DNA from 3 places in the Paenibacillus sp. cl141a genome. Region 1 is predicted to be linked to each of the others. Evidence: riboswitches for the same ligand, from Rfam matches in the RefSeq annotation. Region 1 holds a riboswitch; each other region holds the start of a gene.

Region 1 (6,774 bases):
CAGACCTCGATGTCGCTGTTTATCATTTTGGGGCCTATGGTAGGCACGACGATTTATCAGGCACTTGGATTGCAGGCCTCTTTAATCAGCTTGCTGGTTCTGTTCGGCGCTTCGGCGATCGTGTTGGCCTTTCTGCCTTCCACCGTGGACGAACCTTCGAAGAACTCGGAGTCGGCCGGTTCTTTCGTGAAGGACATGAAGGCAGGCTTCGCCTACATCGGTTCCAGCCGGCTGTTGAAGGTGCTGCTGGTGGTCTATGTTTTGTTGGCGCTGGGCAGCGGGCTCGTACAGCCGCTTGACATCTTTGTCATCACCGAGCGTCTCCAGCTGGAGATGTCCAGCGTCCAGTGGTTCACCGCGCTTGAGGGCTTGGGCATGTTGATCGGCGGTGTGATCGCAGCGGTGATTGCGGGCAAAGTGAAAGGCTCCTACTTGCTGTTTGCCGGGCTGGCCTTCCTTGGATTCTCGACCTTTGTCGAGGTGCTGTCCCAGTGGCCGATCCTGACCGGCTCGATGCGCTTTGTCACCGGGGTGCTGATGGCCATGGCGCAGACGGTCCTGATGGCGGTGATGATGCAGCAGGTGGAGGAAAAATTCATTGGCCGGCTGAACGGCGTGATGACGCCGATATTTACCGGCATGCTGCTCATCGGCTCCGGGCTGACGGGATGGTATATGTCGGTCACCTCCATTGTCGTGGTGTATTTTACGGCAGGCGCGCTATTCCTGCTCTCGTCGTTCATCAGCATGAAGCTGCCGATCGCCAAGGTGCCGGTGCAGGAAACGGAGGCGCCTGTCAGGGTAGAGACTGCGGCCAAAGCCTAGCAGGTGAGTAAAAATCTATACATTTAAGCCGAATCTGGCAGAATGGTATCCAACACGAACAAATTTCGTGCTGGTAAAAGCAATCCAAAAGAGCGGTGCCGCGGAGAAAACCGGGCGCCGCTTTTTCGGCATATGCGATTCCTCGAGGGAAGCGAAAGGCAGTCACCCCGCTAAAGTTGATCCGAAGCTCCACCCATGGACAAGGTGCTGTGCCTATATCCATATCTCGCGTAAATGGCCACGCCGAATCCGATCCATGTTATTCGCTGCAGCGTGGTCAGCATATGGCATACCGAACATCATATCTGCACATGTCCGTCCCTGACGGACACGATCGTGATATAATTCACGTTCTTGCCAAAGAAGCTGCGTTACAATGTTGGTAACGAAACACGAATACCATGAGCTGCATTCGGATAGATAGAACAAGGCGGATGCGGAAGAAATGAGGGAGTGACCATGGCTTACCATAAACCTGAGCGCATTGCGGAGATTACCGTGGAGAACGGGGTGAAAAAAGCGCATAACTCCGCCATAAACGTGATGATATTAGGATTCCTTGCGGGGGCATTTATTGCGCTCGGCTTTTTGCTTGACATACGCGTGATTGCCGGAGCGTCTCCGGAATGGGGAGGGATTGCCGGTTTTATAGGCGCGGCGGTATTCCCCGTCGGCCTGATTCTTGTCCTGCTTGCAGGCGGGGAGCTGCTGACGGGCAACATGATGGCCGTGTCCTTGGCCAGATTCAAGAGGCGAATTTCCACGAAGGAGATGATGCGGAATTTAGCGCTTGTCACGGTCAGCAATATGTTGGGTGCGTTATTCGTCGCTTACTTTTTCGGCCATGTGACCGGTCTGACAGGCAGCGGCGTTTACCTGGAGAAGCTGGTGGACATGGCGGGGCATAAGCTGGACGACAGCTTCCTGCAAGCATTCCTGTCGGGCATCGGGTGCAACTGGCTCGTAGCCCTCGCCGTATGGCTCTCCTACGGATCGGATCAGATGAGCGGGAAAATTCTTGGGATCTGGTTTCCGACCATGGCGTTTGTCGCCATCGGATTTCAGCACGTGGTGGCTAACATGTTTCTCATCCCGGCCGCGATTTTTGAAGGCTATTACAGCTGGGGCGCGTATCTGATGAACTTCATTCCGGTATGGCTGGGCAATTTCGTTGGCGGCGCGTTATTTGTGGGGGCGACATACGGAACCGTGTATTTAAAGAAGGAGAAACAGGCCGCAGCCGCTCCGCGCGGCGAGCAGACGCCTGTGCCATCGGCCGGCGTCCCTCAACAGGTTCATTCGGCGCAGAACGTTTCCTGATGCCGGAAGCCTGGCGAGCTTTTGGTTTAAAGAAAAAGCTGCGTTCAACCGTCCTTGATGAAAGGCATCGGTTGATCGCAGCTTTTTTGTCGTGATGGGCGAGGCTGCCGTAATGAATCAGGCAGGGAACAAGCCCGCTATTTTTTTAAGTGGTAGGGAACCGTCGTAATGATCACGTCTCTCCGATACAGGAGATGTGCCCGGATGAGCAGGCTGGATTGATTGTGCAGGAAATTATGCCAGCCCTTCTTGGGAATGAACTGCGGAATGACGACGGTAACCTGATAGTCGGATTCGCTTGCCTTGCGCTGCACGGTATCGATGAATTTCGTCAGCGGCTGAATGATGCTCCGATAAGGCGAGTGCAGCGTCACCAGCCGGATGTCCGGCTGCCACTTTTTCCATTTTTCCTGGAAGGCGACTTCCTCCTCCCGCTCGAACGGCACGTACACTGCGATGATTTGGCCCGCTCCCAGCGATTTGGCGTAATTCAGCGAGTTCTCCACCACATGCGTGATTCCTGCCACAGGCAGGATGATGACATTCCCCTCAATCGGCTTAACCGGCTCGCAGGTCGTAATCCGGAGCTGGTCCGCTACCGCCTCGTAATGCTTGCGGATCCGGGTGAAAATCCAGATGATCAGCGGCAGGAATATCAGGACGGTCCACACCTGGGCGAATTTCGTAAAGAAAAAGATCATGGTCACGATAAAGCTGATGCATGCGCCGGTGGTGTTAATGATCAGCTTGACGATCCAGCCTTCGGGCTTTTCGCGGATCCATTTCACCATCATCCCCGTCTGGGAGAGGGTAAACGGGATAAACACGCCGACGGCATACAGCGGAATCAGATGCTCGGTTTTGCCTTCGAAAGCCAGCAGCAGCAGAATGGAGAAAAATCCAAGAATAATGATTCCGTTTGAATATCCCAGACGGTCGCCGCGGACGGTGAACATTCTAGGAATGAACTTATCCTTCGCCAGATTGACGGCCAACAGGGGAAAAGCGGAATACCCGGTGTTGGCGGCGAGGATCAGAATTAAGGCCGTTGTCCCTTGTATGAAGTAATAAAGCGCATTTCGCCCGAAGGTATGCTCGGCAATTTGGGAAACGACCGTGACTTGTTCGCTGGGACTGACCCCATAGTAATAAGCCAGGAAGACGATGCCCGAAAATAACAGGGCCAGCAGCGATCCCATCGCCACCAAGGTTTTGGCCGCGTTATTCGGGGCCGGGTCTTTGAAATTCGGAATGGCGTTGGAAATCGCCTCCACGCCGGTCAGGGCGGAGCTGCCCGAGGCAAATGCGCGCAGGAGCAGGAACAAGCTCAGCCCGGCTACGGGCGTGCCGATCGGCGTGTGAAGGTCCGGAGATGCATGGCCTGTGGCAATATTGAATATCCCCACCCCGATCAGGATGAATAACGCAAGGACGAACAGGTAAACCGGATAAGCCAATATGGAGGCCGACTCCGTGACCCCTCTTAAATTCAATACGGTCAAGCATAGAACGAACACGATGGAGATCGGCAGATTATAGGCGTGCAATTCCGGAAAAGCCGACGTGATCGCATCCGTCCCGGCCGACACGCTGACCGCAACCGTCAGGATATAGTCCACGAGCAAGGAACCGCCGGCCACCAGCCCCGGGTACATGCCCAAATTCCGTTTGGACACGACATATGCGCCGCCGCCGTGCGGATAGGAGAAAATAATTTGTCTGTACGACAGGATAAGTGCCAGCAATAAGACCAGGACGCCGACGGCAATCGGTATGGAATACCAATAGGCAGCTGCTCCGACGGTCATCAACACAATGAGGATTTGTTCCGGGCCATAAGCCACGGACGATAACGCATCGGATGATAGGATGGCCAGGGCCTTGGTTTTATTCAGCTTTTGTTCGCCTAATTCCGTTGATTTAAGCGGTCTTCCGATGAGGAAGCGCTTGATTGAGGATAACATGGTTGTTTTCACCGCCGCTTAAGATTAAGTTCATGGTAGAAGCTTACTGAACGGACTTCTATCGGTGTTTTTTATGAGCTGGACATAGGAACGGTCGCCATTCCTATGCTGATTTTTGGCAAACAAAAAACACAGGTTAGAACCCTGTGTTTGATCACAAGTTCACAACCCTCCCGATCAACGCTGACGAGGTTAGCTGTCGGATTCGGGCGGTGAGAGTCGCCCTACCTGACTCCATCGCGGCGTACGTACGCGAATGAATCAGGATTCACCCCATAGTATGGATGAAGGATCCTATAGGTATCCCTCCATACGGTTGGTTCCCCCGCTTTCCATCATGGAAATTAAGCGAATGTCATGTGAATATGAAGAATGTTTTCGAAGCTGAATAGTATATTACGCCTGCTCCAATCGTTTGTAAAACATCCTTCAACGATCATTCGAACAGAATTATTTATAAAAAATGACAGATAAGCGCTTACATAACGACCTGGCTTTGACAGGCTTTTTATTTTGCATGTTTTCTGCGAAAATCACGAGTTTCTATAATATGGAGGTTTAGGTGTGGGGACATCGGTCACTGGGAGGATGCCATATAAACAAATTCGCCATGCCGGTCTCGGGGGAGGAGACACTGGCATGGCGAATTTTTTTGGGAGTGGTCCATGATTCGGCAAGGAAGAGAAAGGGTCTGGGTTCCTCTTCTTTGCTCTTGATAGGAATATACCCTGGGGGAAGAAAAGTGAATCACCTGATTAGAAAAAAATGTATGACTTTACTGGAACCCCGATTTTCTTTTAAGATAAAGGGATATGATGCAGCCGAGCAAAAGGGGGAATTACGAAATGACTCAAGCGATGATTCATCAGGAAAACGGCGTATTTCCGGCGGTATGTCCGTTGGATTGTCCCGATACATGCGGCCTGCTGCTGCATAAAGAGAACGGAAAAATCGTCAAGGTGACCGGTAATCCGGAGCATCCGATTACGCAGGGAGCCATCTGCAATAAAGTCCGTAATATGGCACACCGGGTGTACCATCCGGAACGCGTGCTCTATCCGCTGCGAAGGGTAGGTCCCAAGGGAGAGGGCGCCTTCGAGCGGATCAGCTGGGACGAAGCCATTCAGGAGATTGCGGGACGCTATAAGGACTTGATCGAGGAATACGGTTCCGAGAGCATCCTGCCTTACAGCTTCTACGGCAATATGGGGATATTGAGCGTCGACGGCATGGACCGCAGATTCTTCAACAGGCTGGGTGCCAGCCGCCTGAAGCAGTCGATCTGCAATTCCGCGGGCAATGAGGGCTGGAAATCGGTGATGGGGTTTAATGGGGGAACCGTTCCGGAGGACACCGTACGAGCCGACGTCATCCTCGTCTGGGGCGGCAACATCGTCAGCACCAATATGCACCAGATGGTGATTGCAGAGAAAGCGCGCAAAGCCGGTGCCAAGGTCGTTGTGATCGATGTCCACAAGAATCAGACGGGGCAATGGGCCGACTGGTTCATTCCGCTGTATCCAGGCACGGATGCGGCGCTGGCCGTCGGCCTCATGCACATCATGTTCCGCGACGGCATGGTGAATGAAGAATTCCTCCGGAAGTATACGATTGGCCATGAAGCCTTGCGCGAGCACGTCAAAGAATACACGCCGGAGTACGTTTCTTCCATTACCGGCATCTCGATCGAGGATATCGAGAAATTGGCCGAACTCTACGGCGGGCCGATACCTCCTACATCCATATCGGCAACGGTCTTCAGCATCACGACAACGGCGGCTTGACGGTGCGCAGCATTGCCGCGCTTCCCGCTTTGACCGGACAATGGCTGAAGCGGGGCGGAGGGGCCGCCAAGTCGAACGGCGGATACAACAGCATGGATAGCGACGCGCTTGAGCGTCCCGATCTCCGGCCGAATCCCGAAGCGCGCACGATTAACATGAACCGGATCGGCGAAGCGCTTGCCATGACCGAACAGCCGATTAAGTCGCTCTTCGTTTATTGCAGCAATCCGCTGGTTGTGGCTCCCGATACGGAGCGGGTCAGGGAAGGGTTTGCACGGGAAGACCTGTTTACGGTTGTGCATGACCTGTTTATGACGGATACGGCTAAGTATGCCGATATCGTGCTCCCGGCAACCTCTTCGTTCGAGAATACGGACCTGTACGCTTCCTACTGGCATCAGTACGTTCAGCTGCAGGAGCCGGTCATTCCGGCACTTGGGGAGAGCAAGGGCAACGTAGAGCTGTTCTCCATGCTGGGACGGGCTATGGGATTCCAGGAACCGGCTTTTCATGAGACCGAAGAAGAGATGATCGCAAGAGCGCTCGACTTCCCGGATAACCCTTATCTAAACGGCGTCACGCTGGACAAGCTGAGGGAACACCGCCACGTGAAGCTGGACATGACGCCGCTTGACACGTATCTGGACCGTTTGCCGACGCCTTCGGGGCGCATCGAGTTATACTCTGCGCAGTTGGAGGAAGCAGGTCTGCCGCCTCTTCCGACCTACGTGCCGCTGAAGGAAGGATATGACGGGGTAAGGCGCGGCCGCGGGCGTCAATATCCGCTTATGTTCATATCGCCGCCGAACCATAACTTCTTGAACTCGACCTTTGCGAACGTGGAGAAGCATCAGAAGCTGGAGAAGGAACCGGCCCTGCAG
Region 2 (6,774 bases), on a different contig from region 1:
CTTGCACGGGAGGACTTGAACGAGATTAGCGAACGTTGGGGCTTCCGTGCCGTGCGATATGATGAAGCGGTGCCGATATCTGGTGTATAATGGAAGAGTCATGATGAATTTATCTTGTTATATAGGGAGAGGCGGAATAGGATGAACACGAACACGGTTCGATTATTGCCAAGAAGTACCCCCGAAAACCAAGGAATCTCATCTCAGTCCATCAAACGTTTTATCGACTCGATTCAGGAGAAGGAGCTTGAGCTACACAGCTTCATGCTGGTTCGGCACGGGCATTCCGTTGCGGAGGGCTGGTGGAAGCCGTACGACGCGGACAAACCGCATATGCTGTTCTCGCTAAGCAAGAGCTTTACCTCTACCGCGATTGGACTCCTGGTCCAGGAGGGCCGGATTACGCTGGAGGATCGGGTGATCGGCTTTTTCCCGGAAAATAAACCGGAGGATCCGTCCCCGAATCTGTCCGCGATGACGATACGCGACTTGCTGATCATGGGCACGGGACATGCCCAGGAGCCTGCCATCCAGTCCGATATTTGGGTGGATGATTTCTTCAAGCAAGCAGTCGAGCATGAACCTGGAACCCACTTTGTATATAACAGCGCAGCGACATACATGCTCTCGGCCATTCTGCAGAAGGTCACCGGCATTACGCTGCTGGATTATTTGCAGCCCCGTCTGTTCGAACCGCTCGGCATTCAGGGGGCTGCATGGGAAAGCTGCCCGCAGGGAATCAACACCGGCGGCTGGGGTCTTAAGCTGAAGACCGAGGACATCGCCAAGTTTGGCCAGCTCTATCTTCAGAAGGGAGAATGGGATGGCCGGCGCCTGATTCCGGAGGCTTGGATTGAAGAAGCGACCTCCAAGCAGATATCCAACGGACCTGCGGATTCCTCTTCGGACTGGACTGAAGGATACGGCTATCAATTCTGGATGTGCCGCCATGGAGCATACCGCGGCGACGGCGCGTTCGGACAATTCTGCATCGTGTTCCCAGAGCAGGATGCAGTCCTGGCGATCACCTCCGGCCTTGGAGATATGCAGGCCGTGCTGAATGAGGTATGGGAGCATGTGCTGCCGGCGATGGGAGCAGACCCGCTGCCGGCCGATGCCGACGCGGCCTCATCCCTTGCCGGAACGCTGCAAGCGCTTAAGCTGGATCCGCCAAGCGAGAAGGCGTTATCTCCGATGGAGAAGGACGTATCCGGGATCGTCTATGATCTCGAAGAGAACGAGGAGAAGCTGCATTCGTTCTCCGTCCGGTTTGAAGAGGATGGCGGAGTGATGGAGTTTACGGGGGAACATGGCGTCAACTCGATTGCCCTAGGCCGGAGCGAGTGGAAGTCAGGAACCACGAAGCTGATCATGATGACGGATCAAGCGTATGCTGCCTCCATGACCTGGAAGGATGACCGGACGCTGCAGCTGACCGTCAGGCTGACCGAGACGCCGTTCTACTTAACGACGGAATGCACCTTCAGCGAGGAAGGCATTCAACTTGCCTACTGGATGAACCAATCCTTCGAGGGCAAAGTGGTCCGGGAGATTAAGGGCAAAGCCAGGGCATAATGCCGACAAAACAAGGAACATTAAAAACCTCTCCATGATCATGGAGAGGTTTTTTTGGCACGCCGTATTCAGAACCGTTCCGATACCACCTTCGGCTGCGTGAACAGGAGCAGGTAGTCGCGGCCGCCGGCTTTGGAATCCGTTCCGGACATATTGAAGCCGCCGAACGGGTGGGTGCCCACCAAGGCGCCGGTGCATTTCCGGTTCAAATACAAGTTGCCGACATGGAAATCGCGCCGTGCCTGCTCCAGATGCGCGCGGTTGTTCGAGATCACCGCGCCGGTCAGCCCATAATCGGTATTATTGGCGAATTGAATCGCTTCGTCGAAGGAGACTGCCTTCGTGAAGGCCACCACCGGGCCGAAGATTTCCTCCTGGGAAATACGGGCAGTGCTGTCCACATCGGCAAAAATCGTAGGCTGAATGAAATACCCCTCCGGATCGCCCGGAAATCCGCCAAGTACCAGCTTGCCTTCGCTTTTCCCGATTTCGATATAGTCGAGAATTTTACGGTACGCCTTATCGTCGATGACGGGTCCCACCTGAGCCTCGGCATGGGAGGGGTTTCCGATCACCAGCTTCTTGGAGCGCTCGATGACCTTCTGCAGCACGGTATCATAGACGTCCTCATGCACGATGGCTCTGGAGCAGGCGGAGCATTTCTGGCCGGAGAAACCGAAGGCCGAAGCGGTAATCGCATCCGCAGCAAGGTCCAAATCGGCTTCGTTGTCCACGATGATGGCATCTTTCCCGCCCATTTCGGCGATGACGCGCTTGATCCATCGCTGCCCCGGCTGTGTTTTGGCCGCACGCTCTTGAATTCGCAGTCCAACGTCGCGGGAACCCGTAAAGCTGACAAACCTGGTCAAAGGGTGATCCACCAAATAGTCGCCCACTTCCTGACCCGGACCAGGCAGGAAGTTAACGACACCCGGAGGCAGGCTGACTTCTTCCAGAAGCTGCACGAATTTGGCGGCTATGACCGGGGTGGTGCTCGCCGGTTTCAGCACAACGGTGTTGCCGGAGACGATGGCCGCCGTGGTCATACCGGCCATAATCGCGAGCGGGAAGTTCCAAGGCGGAATGACGATGCCGACGCCAAGCGGGATGTAATCGAGATGATTCTCTTCCTCCTCGTGGACCGTCAGCGGCTGGGGCGCGCTCAGGCGCTGCATTTCGCGGGCATAGAACTCCATGAAATCAATCGCTTCGGCCGTATCCGCGTCCGCTTCGGCACGCGTCTTGCCGGCTTCGAGGGTCATCAGCGCGGAGAACTCGAGCTTGCGCCGCCGCATGATTGCCGCGGCCTTGAACAGGTAGCGTGCCCGCTCGTTCGCCTCGGTGTGCTTCCACGTCTCAAAAGTACGCGCCGCCGTCTGAATGGCTTGCTCGGCAAGCTCGGTATCCGCTTGGGACACGACGCCGATGACTTGGCGTTTGCGCGACGGATTGACCGACTTTGCGGTACGTTCCGTATGGATTTTGGCACCGCCGATAATCAAGGGGTACGATTGGCCAAGCTCGGCTTCGACCCCGGATAACGCCGCATCGTATAACTTGTTGTTCCACTCGTTGTTGAAGTCCATAAATGGTTCGTTCCGAAAAGGTGCTCGCATGGGGAGGCCCCTCCTTAACATGATATGAATCGAAGCTTCAGGCAAATGGTCCAGCTGCGGATCGTCATGGTGGCATGATAGGATCTCCTGGTGAAAACCTCTATTTAAATATGTATGTCTTCCTGCATGCCGTCATGATTTTTGCATATGAGTTAGATAGAGTGCATTTTGGTTTACCTTGCAAAGGGGGCGCGCGCATGGACGGAACCGAGCTGTACCGTAAAGTGATCCTGACGGTGTCCGGCAATAAACTCGTGAAATGGCTGTCGATCAAGTACGGCCGGAAATTGGCTGGCCGATTCATTGCCGGCGATACCTTGGATGAGGCGCTGGACGAAATCGAGAGGCTGAACGCGAAGGGCATTCTCGTTACGTTGGATCATTTGGGGGAGGGCATTACGACGCTGGACGAAGCGGCCGGGTACCGAGAGGAATATTTGAAGCTGGTGGAAGGGATTGCGAAGCGCGAAGTGCAATCGAACGTATCCTTGAAACCGACACAGATGGGCATGGCCCTGGACCCCGAGAAGGCTTACGAAAACATCAGGTCAGTGGTAAGAAAGGCAAAAGAGTACCGGAACTTCGTTCGCCTGGACATGGAGGATTCGCCGTATACCCAGGCGACCATCGATATGACACTCCGCCTCCATAAGGAGGGGCTGACGAATGTGGGGACCGTGATGCAGGCCTACTTGTTCCGTACGGAGGAGGACGTGAAGAACCTGCTCAGGGCCGGCGTTAATCTGCGGCTGGTGAAGGGGGCGTACAAAGAACCGGGGACCATCGCCTTTCAGCAGAAGCGGGAGGTCATTGACAACTACAAGAAATTGATTAAAATGCATTTCGACCAAGGTTCCTACGTCGCGATTGCCTCGCATGATGACAACATCATCGACTGGGTGAAGGTATTTGCCGAACAGAGTTGCATAGACAAACAGGACTATGAATTTCAGATGCTGTATGGACTGCGGATGAACGATCAAGCAGCGCTTGCGCAGGACGGCTACCGTATCCGGTGTTATATGCCCTATGGAACGATGTGGTACCCGTATTTCACCCGGAGGCTGGCAGAGAAGCCGGCCAACCTGATGATGGTGCTCAAAAATATGTTCAAGTGAGCGGGATCCGATTGCAGAACCCCGTCAAAATGCCTGATAAAATAAGCGGCTTTTTGACGGGGTTCTTCATGGTTTCAAAAAACATCAGGCTGCTTAGAAGTGCCCAATCCAAAGGAAACGGGGATAGTAGCTCTCTGTAGCTGTTGCCCCTAGAAATGATAATACGCCTCCGAGCAATTCATAAGGAAAGAGCGCTCCAGTGGCAGTCCGCCTAACCGCTCTCGGGTGATGTGCCGATGCAGGTTGATCTCCAGATCGGCGAGGGCGGATACAGCAAGTTGCATCCGTGCGGGTCCCCACTGCTGCTGCTTTCGGGCATAGCGAATGGCCTCAGTCACGGACATGCCTCTCAGCCTTGAGAAGACGGATGCCCAGCGGACCAGGTCCGAAAATTCTCTCGTGCTTGGCAGGGCATATTCGACATATCCTGCCGCGTCTTTGCAGCTGACTTTGAACAAGCCGCAGTTCCAGCCTTGATCGCTCCAGGGGATAAAGCATTCGGCCGAGCCCCGATCGAAACGAAATATCTCCATATGGCCGATAGTCTCTTCACCTAATGCAGGCACTGCGGTTTCGATGACGGGTGTAAGCGCTGCCTCGATGAGTTTCGTCATGATATGATCTACGCTCCTTTATAAGCATGTTATATGCACGGCAAATAGGCCTGGTGAGCAGAGATGCTCTCCAGGCCTATTTATGGTTAGAGGCCCAATACCGGCGGCCGCTATGCCAAAGCTTGGATGGTATTCTCTCTCAACAACGCGCCTACGAGGTTAGCTGACGGATTCGGACTGAGAGCACCCTACCACTGGGCCCTTCGATCCTAGGCGCAGCGGATTCACCCCAGTCACCAATCGAAGACTGGTGACTTTGGTTCCCCCGTCTCCCGGTCTGTCGGGAGCTCGGCGTATAACGTGTTTCGAATAGATGGATGAATCATACGCCGGAGGAAACGAAAAGTAAATGACCGTATGGGACCAATAGATTCCGAAATGTGATGAAAACGGTAAAAGAAAACGCGTACAATCGGCCGTGTCATCTATTATCGTGGCAAAAACTCGGTATCTCGTTGGATTGCGATAAATAAGAGAAAACAAGAGAAATACATAGTATAGAGCAGTATTCGGAAGATAAAGACGAAATACTGCTTGGTTCCTGTTCGACATAACGCCAGATGTGTTTTTGCTCACATTTACATCCTGCAGGGCCGGACGTATGATACGAACTATGAATTGACGGTCATCAACGACCAAGGCATACGGACAGTCGTTCCACAAAGATCTAAAGGCAGTGTGAGAGCTACGCCGGGTTCTTTATATGGATCGAATCTTAGGAGAAGGCACCATGGGCCTTGCTGAGATTTGAAGGTAGAGGCGACTCTCACCGCGTGAACCTCCTGTTGCTGTGCTGTTATGCCCAGTCTGGATGACAAGTCAATGGCTAATAGAATAACATGCTACTCGTTTTTAATTTTCGCTGAGTCCTTGAATGGAAAAGGAACGGGGGAACCAGTCGGGAGATAAATCTGATCTCTCTGGGGTGAATCCTATAGACAAGATAACGGTCTATGGGTAGGGCGACTCTCACGCCCGAATCCGTCAGCTAACCTCGTAAGCGTATCGAGAGAGGCAACGATTGTCGTGGACTTGGGCTACGGTGTATTTCACCGTGTCCTGTTAAGAAGCCTGCGGGAAGAGTTCTTCTCTTTCCGCAGGCTTCTTTGTTGTTGCCTTCTCTTTCTGACCTTAGGAGGAGAAACGAAGATGGAGAAACCACAGGAATTCATCCTGGTATCCGCGCCGAACAAGGCCGGGGAGGAATTCGTCCGCCAGCTGATTCACAAACGTGTTCCGTTTGCGGCCATAGCCAACAACCGGGCTGAGCAGCAGAGGCTGCGAGAACTGGGCTGCAAACCCATCATTTTGATTGATACAAGAGACGAGCAGACCTGGATCATTCCCGAGTTTCCCGTCAGCAAGGTGTTTCTGTTCGAAAGCAGCTTGAATCTGTGCTGCCGCTATTTACGGATCTGCCGGACATGGACCTCGGAGTCGATTTACGTGATCACCCATTCCGGCAATCCGCGCTTGATATACAAAGGGCTGGGTGCCGATGTGGTGCTTCATACGAATCATCATCAGGTGTCCTTTCTGATGGCATCCGTAATGAGCTAAGCGTGTGGACTGACGCCACAAGAGTTAGGGGAGGTTACATTCATGCAGGATTTATATATGGTGCTCATTTTGGGAGGAACCTACGGACTGCTCATGCTGTTTATGTCCTGGTGCGGGCGCGTGGTTTCGGAACCGGAGGCTGATCAGCCGTGATGATCATGTTGATATTCACGATTTCTATTTTTCTCTATTTGATTTATGCGCTGATTCACCCTGAAAAATTCTAGGGAAACGGCTGAAGGAGGAAGGCATTCGTCATGGGCATTTTACAAATTGCCATCGTTATACTCG
Region 3 (6,774 bases), on a different contig from region 1:
GTTCCGAGCACGAGTCGGACGATCTCGTTGCCGGAATGGGGCGACGTTCGAACCTGACTTCGGAGCAGGTGCGAAGAACGGGCGCTTCGGCCGCAAGAGCGCTGCTCAAGGAGAATAAAACAAGCGCCGTGCTGATCCGCCCGGCAGTTAGCAATGTCGGGGCAGCATCAGGGATTTCGGCGAAGGAAGAGCTCCAGGCGTGGTTGGAAGGCTGGCTGTACGGATTATATCAATTCAATAAGCATCGCGGGGTTACGGCCAATCTGCAAGCCCTGTCTCTTCATCTTCGGCAAGAGGACTGGGAGGGGCTTTCCCGTGAAGATATAGAAGCTATCATCCGAACGGCGGAAATCCGGATCGAAGGAACGCAGTTCACCCGAGACTTGGTGAATGAATCACCTGAGACGTTAAATCCGGAGGCGTTTGTTGCGGTCGTTGAGGATCGTTTCAAAAAAGCGCCCGTAGACCTTCACGTATACCGCGGACAAGAGCTTCACGACCGGCAGATGAACGGACTGATCGCCGTGGGTGCCGGCAGCAAATACGAGCCAGCGATGATCGAGATTTCCTACAATGGAGCGGAATCCGGGAAGGAAAGCCCTCATATCGTGCTTATCGGCAAAGGCGTTACCTTTGATATGGGCGGCATGAACGTTAAGATCGGCCGAGATATCAGCGATGCCCGCATGGATATGGGAGGCGCAGCCGCCGTCGTGGGCGCCATGGATATTCTGGTGTCGCGGAAAGCTCCGGTACGGGTTACGGCATTGGTCGCCGTAGCGGATAATTTATCGGGACCGGATGCGATGCTTCCTTCTTCCGTCGTTCACTATCCGAACGGCCTGAGCGTTCAGGTAGCGAATACGGACGGGGAAGGAAGATTGATCATTGCGGACGCGCTGCTGCACGCAGCCCATCTTAACGCAGATAAGGTGATCGATATCGCTACCCTTACCGGCAATGTCGGTGCGGCATTGGGCTTGGAGATTGCCGGTATTTGGGGCGATCAGGAGATAACGGCCGATTTGGTCGAGATCGGGGAGCGCAACGGAGAGCGCTTATGGCCCATGCCGCTGATGGACGAGTATGAATCCGAGCTCAGAAGCGATTATGCCGACCTGAGGAATGTCGGCACGTCGACTTTGGCAGGCGCGATCACGGCAGCGTTGTTCATCCGACATTTTGTGGCGGAGACCATGAAATGGGTGCATATCGATATGGCAGGCACGGTCCAGTATAAACGGGAATTCCCTCACTCCACGGCAGGGGCTACCGGCTATGGAGCCAGGCTGCTGGCGGACTATGTGGAGAAGCAGTTTCGCCCTGCATAAGCGAACCAACGACAGTAAGGAGTGAAGAACATGCTGCTTGAAATTATCGCAACATGCGTGGACGATGCCATCACAGCCGAGAAGAATGGCGCGGATCGTCTGGAATTGATCACGGCGATCACCGAAGGCGGGCTCACGCCGGGCATCGGTCTCGTGGAAGAGGTCGTGAAAGCCGTTCGGATTCCGGTCCATGCGATGGTAAGGCCCCATAGCAGATCCTTTGTGTATAACTCGCTGGATATAGCAACCATGGTTGCGGAGGTTAAGGCGATCCGCAAAGCGGGTGCGGCTGGCGTGGTCCTTGGCATGATGACTCCGGAAGGAAAGATCGACGAGGCCGCCTTGGCCCAAATGCTGGAATGGACGGGCGATATGCAAGTGACATTCCACCGGGCTTTTGATGAATTGGAAGATCAGTTCGAAGGGCTGCGTACGTTGCAGAAATACCCGGCCGTCACCCGCGTCTTGACCTCGGGAGGACCTCAGCCGGCACCGCAAGCAATCCCGAGGATACGCGAGCTTGTGGAACAAGCCGCAGGGAGCGGGCTTAAGATATTGGCCGGGAACGGCCTGAAGTGGGAAATCATACGCGATTTCATCGACCAGACCGGCGTGAGCGAGGTTCATTTCTGCTCCGCTGTCCGGTATGGCCGATCAGGGCTGAAGCCCATTGATCCGGTTGAGCTGCGATCATTGGCTGACAGCTTACATCAATAGAAGTAGCAAACCTATCGGAAACAGGTGAACAAAAATTGCAAACCGAATTGAATAAACAGCAAGAATTTGTGGTTGGCGTTGACCTTGGGGGTACGAAGATCGCGGCAGCGCTCTTTGATTCCGAAGGACAGCTGCTGAACCGGGAGCAAATGGAGACAGCCGGAGCGCGTACGGCCGAGGAAGTGGTCGCGAGAATTACGAACATGATTCGCAGCGTGTCGGGCGGCCACCCGCTTCGAGGCGTAGGCATGGCTTCGCCGGGAACGGTTAACAGCCGGGAGGGCATTGTCATTCACGGCACGAATTTGCCGGAATGGACCAACGTCCCTCTCAAAGCCTGGATGGAACGAGATCTGAATACGGAAGTACAAGTGCTGAATGATGCCAATGCAGCCGCATGGGGCGAATATGTAAGAGGTGCCGGCCGAGGGTCGACGAACATGGTTTACGTGACGCTCAGCACAGGCATCGGTTCAGGCATCGTGCTGGATGGCAAGCTGTTTCTGGGCAGCAATTCCTTTGCAGGGGAGCTTGGGCATCATATCATTGATCCCAGCGGTCCGCAGTGCAATTGCGGCAGCCATGGCTGCTGGGAGGTGTTTGCTTCAGGAACGGCCATCGGCCTGGCAGCATCCCAGCGGATGCTTACCCAGACCAGCGTTATTTCTGAACTGGCCGCAGCCGATGGAGGCGTGAACGCCAGGCATGTATTCGAGGCTAAACGTCTTCATGACCCCGTCGCAGTGGAGGTCATCGATCGTGCCGTTTATTACATGGCGCTTGGAATGGTTAACGTCATTCACAGCTTCAACCCCGATCGCATCGTGGTTGGCGGGGGTGTGAGCAGAGCAGGGGAGCTCCTATTCCCGCAGCTGCGGGAAATGACGGATAAGCTCGTCATGCCGTCCTATCTAGGAACGTACGAGATCGTTCCTGCGGGACTGCGGGACGATGTTGGCCTGGTGGGAGCCGCAGCCTTGTTCCAATAGTACATTCGTAAAGAAAAGGCAACAAAAGCCGCCCTTCAAGGGCGGCTTTCTGATTATTTCATGAAGAGAGCGGGAAACGGAGCGATCATATTTGCGTAAGCGAAGTCCGTAACTTGTGACAGGTGATAGGCGTAAACCGTAAGCCGTCATCCGTTTTCACTGGAGTCGAGTTTTTGGTTTCCTATTAGGTTTGTTTGTATCCGACAAACAATAAGCGGTTGCCCGCACTTTCCCGCCCGCCGACGGAAGCCGCCGGCTCCAAACCCGCACGCGAGGCGGCCTGCAGGCTTGGAGCCGGCGGCTTCCGCTATTCCATGTATTTTGATGCGTCGAACGTAATCATGCTCGTATGGTTGGCATGCTCGATCAGTGAGGAGAGCCTGGTCACTTCGCGTTCCTTCTTGCGCGCCTGCGCCTGATAAGCTTCCGGATCGTATAAGGCCACGTTAAACAGCGTTACGGCGCCATCTCCGCTTCCCCGGCCGTTCTGGCGCTCCAGCTTCTTGCGGGAGCCGAGATGGGCAAGTTGTCCGATATCGCTGCGCATTTGTTTGGCGAGCTCGATCGCCTCCATGATGGTCATGTCGGAGCCGTTCCAACTAATGGTCTGCGTCGTGTTGGAGATTGCCATCAGCAGATCCAGCTTTCTGTAATCCGCTGCGGCGGCTTCGATCTCTTCCGTAATGGCATCCACGCTTCGTGCAGGATACTCCGCCGTTTCCCCTTTTTCAATGATCGTGCTGCTGTTGTTCAAGCGTTCCGACATCAATTGATTCATGAGACGGTTGATTGCTGCCCGGACTGCCAAAGCTTCAGCCATCGTGATTTGACTCATAAGCGAAGGATCACCTCTTTGATTTCTTGTCTGAATATGTAAACGTTCCGAACTGCCAAAAAGTTGCATGCCCGTTCATAAAACGTCGCCGGAGGCTCGATGGAGTGTTACATAATTGTCATGAGTATGTGAGATGGCATTATGAAAATACATGAAAATTTTCAGCCTAAACGACATTGATTAACATATAGTGATAGATTTCTAGGATATTATTGACAGCATCCTTGCTTGTATACTATATTAAGAGAAGGTTACAAAATGTTAATGAATTTTGCCGAATTTCGTTTGTGAAAACGGGGGAACCGTCTTGGGTGAATTATTCTTGTACCATAGAGAGTATAGGGAACCTTCAACCGAACCCTTAGCTAACTCCGTAGGCATCGAAGGAGAGAACATATTTTGAAGAAATTTGTCATCACATTGCTTGGGTCTGCAATTATTTTTTCTTCAGGTGCCGTATCAGCCTATGCTGATCAACAACCGAATTTTCAGCATCAAGTGAAGCAATTGGTAGGAACGCCTTATAAATGGGGCGGAACAACGACAAGCGGATTTGATTGCTCCGGATTTATTCTGTATATGTTTAGAAATTTCGACTTGGATCTTCCACGCACTTCCCAGAGTCAGGCTAATGCCGGGGTTCATGTGGATCGCGAGGATCTGAGAGTCGGAGATTTGGTATTCTTCAATACAAGCGGAAGCGGCATTTCCCATGCGGGCGTTTACATTGGAGATGGACAATTTGCGCATGCTTCCAGCAGCAAGGGCGTAAGAATCAGCAAGCTTAGCGACTCCTATTACGAACCGCGTTATGTTACGGCGCGCCGTGTATTGAGTCAAGAGAACTATGCTAAACTGGTAGGAAGCGCGAGCTAATTGGAATACGCAGTTTAGAGTGCGATACATAACCGGAAAGCCTGACAAGAGATGATCTTGTCAGGCTTTCTTTTTTTTTTGAAGATTATAATTGGGGATGCTGCGAAAGGATTCATTAGATTATTCCTTTACGACAGAGGCATTCACGGCGGCTTCCATGCCATTATTATAGGAACGGAACAAGCCCAGACGCCAGAAGGCGGCACCTTTCAGACCATAGCGCTTGGCCAAGCCGAGCTTATCGTCGACGGATGTGGCGGTTTCGCTGCTTAAGCTGATGCCGAGCAGGAGCTTCTGCTTAGGAACGCCTGCCTGAAGTGCCTGCTGAATGGCTTGGTCCACCAGACTGTTGGGTTCAGGAACCTGGGCTTTAGTGCCAACCGGATTGTACTGATACGCCATGACGATGAGATCGTCGGCAAGGGAGGCCAGCGTCTTGTAATCATAGCCTTTATAGGCGCTGTTCAATGGCGGAACCGCTAAGGACAGAGCCATGTCGCTCGGCAATGCCGCTTTCAATTGCTTGACGTAATCATTAAGCAGCTTCTGCTGCTTCACGGCATCCAGTTTAAAACCGAGCCCTTCGAAATCAAGCACCACGCCGCCGAATCCGTTATCCGCCACCGCGGTTGTGATGCCCTCAATGGACTTTTGGCGTAGGCTGCTGTCGCTGAGGACTTTGGTTAATTCGCCGTTTCCGTCCAAAGCGTATACCATCAGGTACGGTTTAATCTCCCGATCCGCTGCATCCGCAACAATCGATTGCGGAGTCACGTCGCCGGCCGGCGCAGGCAGACGATACTCGTCGCCTTGAAGCGTAAACTGACCTTCCCGATCAATGCGGCTCCAGCCGAAGGCGACTGAATTCATGGATGCTACGAGATCCCGCTCTTGGAAAGATTGCAAAGCGTAAAAGGCTCTTAGATGCATTTCGCGCTGCGGCGACACGAGGGAGACCGTGCGAGTCGCCTGATTCCAGCCCACATTGACGCCGAATTGGCTGCTGAACGAGCTGAGCGGAATCAGAACGCGGCCTTCCCGCTGGACAGGGGGAGCGGCCAGCTTCACTTTTTTACCGTTGACGGTTGCGCTCGTGCTTCCCACTTGAAGCAGCACTTCCGTCGTTTGACCTTTCACCTCGCCGATGGCCTTCACCGTTTGCGTCTTGCTGTTCCACGTGATTTGAATGCCGAGCGCCTCACCGACCGTCCGGAACGGCACGTAAGTGACCCCTTTGTCTATCCTGGGAGCTGCATCGAATGTAAGCGCAACGTCATCCAGCTTTACCGAAATGGCAGGCGCAGCATGTACCTGGCCGATATGGGGAGCGGTTCCGAGCAGAGATAAGGCAAGAACGGCAGCGACGGCCGTTTTTCCTATTGGTTTATGCAGCATGCTATTGTTTTCCCTCCAATCCAATAAAATAATAGAATGATTCTCATAGAATATGGAATTTGCTCTAGCATACGCTAGTATAGCAAAATTTTCATAGAGTTCCAATTGCATGATGTCATAGAATCGATAAGAGTAAGCATGTTGATTTTTTAAACTTTCCAGTATAATAATTGAAGGAATTCATACATAACCTGATGATTGTACATTGCATAGGGGGATAAAGGCGTGTTTAAATTCTGGAAAAACAAAAAGGGCGGGAACAGTGAAGGGGAATCGTCACCTCCGGCAGCGGAAGAGAGAAGGGAAGCCGTGCCGGACCGGATCATTGAGCTTTCAGGCCGCGAGGTACAGCGGAGCGTGGCCCCTGTTCTGGGCATGACGGTGCTTGACTTGGCCGAGCGGAATGAGGTGGATTGGAACTCTTTTTGCAAAAGAGGGACATGTGCGCGCTGCCGCTGCATGGTGGTGGAGGGAATCGAGTATTTGTCCGAGCCCAATCTGGCCGAAGAACGGCGCCTGGATCCGGAAGAAATCGAAGAGGGGTACCGTCTCGGATGCCAGAGCAGGATCGAAGCGGTCGGCCCCGTCAAAATCAAGCATGCTCCATACTTTTGACGATATAGAAGGACAT

The links. A riboswitch is a leader RNA that binds a small molecule or an ion and turns the genes downstream of it on or off. The one in region 1 is predicted to bind cyclic di-AMP.
Region 2: it holds a riboswitch for cyclic di-AMP, as region 1 does, so the genes downstream of both, BMX45_RS13975 (hypothetical protein) here and BMX45_RS11850 (APC family permease) in region 1, are expected to answer to the same signal.
Region 3: it holds a riboswitch for cyclic di-AMP, as region 1 does, so the genes downstream of both, BMX45_RS02820 (C40 family peptidase) here and BMX45_RS11850 (APC family permease) in region 1, are expected to answer to the same signal.

What each region holds. Positions count from the first base shown of each region.
Region 1 covers NZ_FNZO01000003.1:413,608-420,381, forward strand. The annotation lists gene BMX45_RS11840 (MFS transporter) at 1-825, shown strand, start outside; gene BMX45_RS11845 (formate/nitrite transporter family protein) at 1,285-2,145, shown strand; gene BMX45_RS11850 (APC family permease) at 2,283-4,109, opposite strand; cyclic di-AMP (ydaO/yuaA leader) riboswitch at 4,275-4,470, opposite strand; partial or broken gene BMX45_RS11855 (molybdopterin-dependent oxidoreductase) at 4,967-6,774, shown strand, end outside.
Region 2 covers NZ_FNZO01000004.1:276,423-283,196, reverse strand. The annotation lists gene BMX45_RS13995 (polysaccharide deacetylase family protein) at 1-90, shown strand, start outside; gene BMX45_RS13990 (serine hydrolase domain-containing protein) at 142-1,575, shown strand; gene pruA (L-glutamate gamma-semialdehyde dehydrogenase) at 1,644-3,191, opposite strand; gene BMX45_RS13980 (proline dehydrogenase family protein) at 3,389-4,309, shown strand; gene BMX45_RS13975 (hypothetical protein) at 4,459-4,923, opposite strand; cyclic di-AMP (ydaO/yuaA leader) riboswitch at 5,055-5,227, opposite strand; cyclic di-AMP (ydaO/yuaA leader) riboswitch at 5,774-5,942, shown strand; gene BMX45_RS13970 (hypothetical protein) at 6,073-6,483, shown strand; gene BMX45_RS32240 (potassium-transporting ATPase subunit F) at 6,636-6,710, shown strand; gene kdpA (potassium-transporting ATPase subunit KdpA) at 6,741-6,774, shown strand, end outside.
Region 3 covers NZ_FNZO01000001.1:588,962-595,735, forward strand. The annotation lists gene BMX45_RS02800 (leucyl aminopeptidase family protein) at 1-1,331, shown strand, start outside; gene BMX45_RS02805 (copper homeostasis protein CutC) at 1,362-2,048, shown strand; gene BMX45_RS02810 (ROK family protein) at 2,084-3,037, shown strand; gene BMX45_RS02815 (hypothetical protein) at 3,345-3,872, opposite strand; cyclic di-AMP (ydaO/yuaA leader) riboswitch at 4,135-4,268, shown strand; gene BMX45_RS02820 (C40 family peptidase) at 4,272-4,748, shown strand; gene BMX45_RS02825 (stalk domain-containing protein) at 4,869-6,143, opposite strand; gene BMX45_RS02830 (2Fe-2S iron-sulfur cluster-binding protein) at 6,369-6,758, shown strand.